2 regions of the Lysinibacillus sp. FSL K6-4013 genome follow, and region 1 is predicted to be linked to the other one. Evidence: riboswitches for the same ligand, from Rfam matches in the RefSeq annotation. Region 1 holds a riboswitch; the other holds the start of a gene.

Evidence for each region. Region 1 has a riboswitch for FMN ahead of ribE (riboflavin synthase). Riboswitches for the same ligand answer to the same signal wherever they lie in the genome.
Region 2: another riboswitch for FMN. It lies ahead of MHB39_RS06495 (ECF transporter S component); the one in region 1 lies ahead of ribE (riboflavin synthase).

Annotation. Positions count from the first base shown of each region.
Region 1 covers NZ_CP152031.1:1,616,648-1,619,852, forward strand. Annotated here, with positions in the region: gene MHB39_RS07770 (YibE/F family protein) at 1-946, opposite strand, end outside; FMN riboswitch at 1,167-1,292, shown strand; FMN riboswitch at 1,409-1,534, shown strand; gene ribE (riboflavin synthase) at 1,734-2,372, shown strand; partial or broken gene ribB (3,4-dihydroxy-2-butanone-4-phosphate synthase) at 2,397-3,023, shown strand; gene ribE (6,7-dimethyl-8-ribityllumazine synthase) at 3,042-3,205, shown strand, end outside.
Region 2 covers NZ_CP152031.1:1,364,919-1,368,123, forward strand. Annotated here, with positions in the region: gene MHB39_RS06490 (RNA polymerase subunit sigma) at 1-1,249, shown strand, start outside; FMN riboswitch at 1,394-1,580, shown strand; gene MHB39_RS06495 (ECF transporter S component) at 1,798-2,385, shown strand; gene MHB39_RS06500 (sodium-dependent transporter) at 2,605-3,205, shown strand, end outside.

The sequences.
Region 1 (3,205 bases):
AGCCGCAAAGGTAGGCAAAGAATAAGATACTTGTAATGGTACCCATAATATCTTTACCGATTTCATGTCCCGAAGATTTCAGAGCCTTGACAGAGATTGTAGGATCTTGCTCGTATAAAGCAAAAATTGAGGAAGCCATTGTAATAGAAACATCCATTACTGCCCCAAGTGAGCCAATAAATAAACCTGCCATAAAGACGGTACGATAGGGACGTGTTAAAAATTGCATTTCTTCATAACGAAGACCATTTTCACCTGTCAACCACATTACAATAGAGCTTATGATAAGCGCTATAACAGTGCCTAAAAGTGTGGACACGATGGCTACATATGTTTTTGTATGCAATCCACTAATAAGTAGTAGCGAAATAATCGTAAATAGCAGGGCGCAAATGCCGCTGACTAATAACAGGCTTACGCCCCCATGCTTCACATAAAGATCTAATGCGAATGATAAAATCACAGCATTGACACTCAAACTAATGATAGAAAATAAGCCTTGTCTTTTACCTACAATAAGTAGGGCAAAAATAAAAATCCATGCAATCATAACCATGGTTTGATCTCGTTTTAAATCGAGAATGGTTCCTGTTAAAACAGATTGTGTTGTGCGATCATCTAGCGTGACAAAGATTTCATTGCCTACATGGTATTCTTGATCAAAAGCACCAGACGAAGAATAGTCATTCGTCAAATGAATGGATTGCCCCTTATGCTGACCATTTTTGATAATGGCCATCATCTCCTGTGTAAACAAAAAATCCTCATTTTCATACATATCTGTCATCGGTTCTGATGCTGTTACATCCACTTGCGTTATTTCGGCTATCGGTCGATCATAAAATTGTTCGTTATGATGTACGAAAACGATCGAAACCCCACAACAGAGTGCTAATAGGGCATAGAAAATAGCTTGTTTAAAAGGTATATTTTTAAAAAATGTCAAGTAAATGACCTCCAAACTGCTAGACTGAATAGTCACTTGTAAAGGAACGTTTTTTTGATTAAGAAGTTCCATAAACAGGTTAAATGTCATCATTTTAATAACTTCTTTTACATTTTTCAAGTCAAGTCAAAGCTGTTTAAAATTTATGCTTCGAAAAAAATTTAAAAAGAAGGATGGATAATATAATAAAATAGTGTTATCGTAAGACTAGCTAAATAAAAATATTCTTCGGGGTAGGGTGAAATTCCCAATCGGCGGTGATGAAGCAATTCAAAGTCCGTGAGCGCAAGCTGATTTGGTGCAAATCCAAAACCGACAGTTACAGTCTGGATGGGAGAAGGGTAAAAATGCGAACTTTTTAAATTGATACTAATTTAGAAGGTTTATTTGACTATGCATTTATTACAAAACTTCCTAATCATCTTGTGGGAAGTTTTTTTATTTAGCTACAATCGAATAGAAGATGTTCTTCGGGGTAGGGTGAAATTCCCAATCGGCGGTGATGAAGCAATTCAAAGTCCGTGAGCGCAAGCTGATTTGGTGCAAATCCAAAACCGACAGTGATAGTCTGGATGGGAGAAGAACGAGTGAGATGACAGTCTATGAAAAAATTGTTTTCAAATAGGCTTATTTGTTGATGTCTTATACTCCCAAAACCCCTTTGATGTAAAGGGGTTTTTATTTTTTATTGCTAACGAGAGAAGGGAGAAGGATAAGGCACAAAAACAGGTGGATCAACTTTAAAAGTTAAGGATAGAAGTGCTAATAAAGTAGAGTAGGTGATGGAATGTTTACAGGACTTGTAGAGGATATTGGTATCATAAAAGCTGTGCAAAGCGATCGGGACAGTATGAAAATTACGGTTCAATCAGCCAAGATAACGGAGGATGTCAAGCTTGGTGACAGTATAGCGGTCAATGGAGTTTGTTTAACGGTGACAAATTTCACACAACAGCAGCTTACGATGGATGTTATGCCTGAAACAGTCAAAGCAACAAATTTACACCAGCTTGCAATAGGTGATTCTGTTAATTTGGAGCGTGCCATGCCTGCTAATGGGCGATTTGGTGGCCATTTTGTTGCTGGTCATGTTGATGGAGTCGGCAAAATTTTGCGAAAACGTCCAGTAGCAAACGCCGTTTATATTGATATCGAAATGTCAGAGGAACTAACCAACTTTTGTATTCCAAAGGGTTCCATAACAATTGATGGCACAAGCTTAACCCTTTTTCATGTTGAAGCCAAGAGTGTCACAATTTCACTTATTCCACATACTTACAAAGAAACCGTTTTAGGTATGAAGAGGGTTGGAGCAATCGTTAATATCGAAACCGATTTAGTTGGAAAATACATTATAGGGCAATTAAAAAAGGGGCAAACAACGCCAGCTATTACAAGAGATTATTTAGCACAACATGGTTTTTAAATCACAGAATAGGAGTTGATCATCGTGCTACATTCAATTGAAGAAGCCATAGAGGATTTAAAGCAGGGCAATATGATTGTGGTGGTTGATGATGAGGATCGAGAAAATGAAGGAGATCTACTGGCACTCGCTGAATTCATCACACCAGCAACAATCAACTTTATGGCAACCAATGGTAGAGGTTTAATTTGTACGCCGATTTCGCAGCAGCTTGCACAAAAGCTAGATTTATATCCAATGGTTCAGCACAATACAGATAACCATCAAACCGCATTTACGGTAAGTATTGATCATGTAGAAACAACGACAGGGATTAGCGCCTTTGAGCGTGCGCTAACGATACAAAGAATGATAGAAAAGCAAGCTAAGCCAACTGATTTTCGTCGACCAGGCCATATTTTTCCGTTGATTGCGAAAGAGCAAGGAGTGCTGGAACGGAGAGGGCACACGGAGGCCACTATTGATCTAGCGAAGCTTTGTCATAGCGTACCTGCAGGTGTTATTTGCGAAATTATGGGTGATGATGGGCACATGCTTCGGTTTGAAGAACTAACAAATTACGCTGCACATCATGGCTTAAAAATGATCTCGATAGAAGCATTGGTTGCTTATCGTAAACAATTATCCACTAATAAAACTAAAATTTCTATGTAAAAAGGAGAAGGAACAATGGGTCAAACATTTGAAGCACAATTAATTGGAACGGATTTGAAAATTGCAGTAGTAGTGGGTCGTTTTAATGAGTTTATTACTAGCAAATTATTGGATGGGGCAATGGATGGTTTAACTCGTCATGGGGTTGATTCTGCATCTATTGATGTTGCATGGGTGCC
Region 2 (3,205 bases), 250 kb from region 1:
TGTATTGAACAATGCCCCTAAGCTTTCTGACCGCCGTTCAAAAGAAGAAATATTAAATCGGTTAATGGCAGATGCTCGCTTGCAGGATAATAGTCACCTTCAAGAAGCGATACAACAACCTATAGAGAATGAAGAAGCACAACAAGAAAGTAAACCTTTGATTCAAGATGAACAACCATCACGATTTAAGTTCCGAAAAATGTCGATTTTTACGAGTATAGCAGCTGTTCTCGCGTTAACGGTGCTCGTTGGCTCCATGGTCATGAATAATAACGCTAGCCAAAAAGATCTAGCTAGTACACCGGAAACGGCTAATTACTCTACATTACAGGAAGATCGTTCTGCTAAAGAGGCCGCTACCCAGGATGAGGCACTTCAATCCAGTATTGTAGCGGAGCATGAGCGTATGTTATCTTTACGGTCATCAGTCTATGAGGAAGATGTGAAAGATGCTGTCGTTTTTCGTATTGGTTTGGCAGGACGTGATGCAGAAAGTGTACCAATGACATATGTTATACCAAATGAGCGTGTAGCAACTGATTTTGGGACGCAAAAACCTTCTACTTTACAGATGTATGAGAAATATGCTCCTCAAATTGATGAAGAAGCCAAAGGGTTTACGGATTATCATCCTTTTAAGGGTGAACTGAAGGAGAAAGATGACAAGCTTGTCCACGTTTTACCAAAGGACAATAACTATGATGTTGCTTCAGCTACCGTTAATGAATACAAAGGTACTTTAGAGGATACATTCTCGGATTCTGAATATACGGAAGTTGAGATTCAAAATGAAGATGGCACACCTTATGAGTTTTCTCAAGAGGGTGAGCCAAGCCAAGCCATGTCATTAACAAACGCCAAACATTTTAATTATTATTTATACCAAGATGGTAATGGGGCAGAATATCTATCACCAGATTTCCGTCAAACATTTGCTAATGTTACAGAGGCACTTACATTAATGAAAAACAAAAATGATGATGTTTATGTAACAGTTGTTCCTGAAAATGTGACATACACGGTGAAAGAGGAAGCAGAAGGTGTAGTCGTTACATTCGATATCCCTTTAGATTTAGCATCGATGGAGCCAATTCGCGCTACCCAACTGATTGAGGCTATGATGTTAACTGCTGCTAGCTTTGACCAACAATTACGCTTAGATAATGTGGTCCAAGAAAGCTGGGAAGGATTCGATTTTAAAACGTATTTGCCAAAGCCTGTGGGGCCAAATAAACAATATATGCCTTAGACAAAATCAAAAATGGAGCATTCCTGTAACATGGAATGCTCCATTTTTACAATACATACAAATCTAATCGGATTTTTTTTAAGCAGAACTATTTACTTTTTCTTGATAATTAATTATAGTAAGGTTGTAGTATAAAATAATATGATTCATCTTCGGGGCAGGGTGAAAATCCCGACCGGCGGTAATAGAGTGGTGAACCGTTAATGTTTTTCATTAACTCGAATGGTTTATGCTTCGCTCTTCAGCCCGCGACCTGTGCAAATTTATTTGCATGGCTGACTTGGTGTGATTCCAAGGCCGACAGTTAAAGTCTGGATGGGAGAAGATGGAGGTACGATCGTCATTCATTGTTATGAAATGAACTATGACCGAGCGCTTTTTTTGTATGACTTTTTAAACAGTGCTTAAAAATAGTTTATGTTGACGCTTATTCGTCATGCCTTTCTCCCTTGTGCTTTTCATGCATAAGGGTTTTTTCATGCTAACAATTGAAAGATCGTCACCTTTCTTCTTGCGAGATTGAATCAGCAAAGAGGAGAGAGTTTTCTATGAAGAAAAATGTTAAACTTCAATCGTTTATTACGATTGGCATGCTGAGCAGTATTTCGTTTTTATTAATGCTTTTTAATTTCCCAATTCCACCATTCCCAGCATTTTTGGAAGTCGACTTTAGTGATATGCCAGCATTAATAGCAGCCATCACTATGGGGCCTGTGGCTGGTATTTTAGTAGAATTATTTAAAAATGTATTGGATTGGATTTTCTCGGGAACGCCAACAGGTGTGCCAGTAGGTCATATTGCCAACTTTGCAACAGGTATTTTATTTATTTTACCAGTAAGCCTTATTTTTAATCGCTTTAAAACAATTGCTGGTCTTGTTGGAGGTTTAGCGACTGGAACAGTTGTAATGGCAGTAGGCATGAGTATTTTAAACTACGCAGTATTTTTACCGATGTACACATACTTCTTAGGTATGGAGCCTGTTGTAGGTGATTCGCTTTATAAAATGATCATCGCTGGGATTTTACCATTTAACATTGTAAAAGGTATTTTATTAACGGCTATTATGGCGTTTTTATTTACAACAATGCGCAAATGGATCGACCGCCAGCGTTCTATCTATATAACAAAATAATTTTTACTAACCTCGGGTGAACATACCTGAGGTTTTTTGTTGGAAGGAATGATGGATAGGGAAAGGTGTGAAGAATAGAAAGGCTAAACTAACGGATAAATATAGAAAAAAGTAATGGGGTAAAAAAGCTAACTAGTACTTTATAATTACAACCTAGTCGAAAGCTATATTTTCATGTAAAATAGAGAAGAGTTTAGAATGTTTGAGGAGTTTGAAGAGATGAGTGGAAAAAAAGGACAGTGGTCTAGTAAATTAGGTTTTATTTTAGCATCAGCTGGTGCGGCGATCGGACTAGGGGCAATTTGGAAACTTCCCTATGTAACAGGACAAAGTGGTGGAGGAGCATTTTTCCTTATCTTTGTGTTATTTACCTTGTTAATAGGACTACCGATGTTATTGTCCGAGTATGTTTTAGGACGTGGTACACAATCCGAGGCTGTAACAGCGTATAAAAAAATTGCTCCAACTAAGCCAGGCTGGGCTTGGATTGGTCGAATGGGCGTGCTAGGCTGTTTTTTATTATTAACTTTTTATAGCGTAGTTGGAGGTTGGATCTTTATTTATAGCGGGCTAGGTGTAGCTGGCGCGGTAATTGATCCAGCAGTAGATCCAGCTGAACTATTTGGAAAAATTATAGGTACGCCTTGGATTACGCTAGTTGGACTAGTGTTGTTTACATTAGCCAACGTACTTGTGATTTCATTAGGTGTACAAAATGGAATTGAAAAGGCCAATAAATGGATGATGCCGTTACTCTTCATAATGTTCATTGTCCTTGTTGTGCGTGCAGTTACATTAGATGGGGCAATGGAAGGGGTAA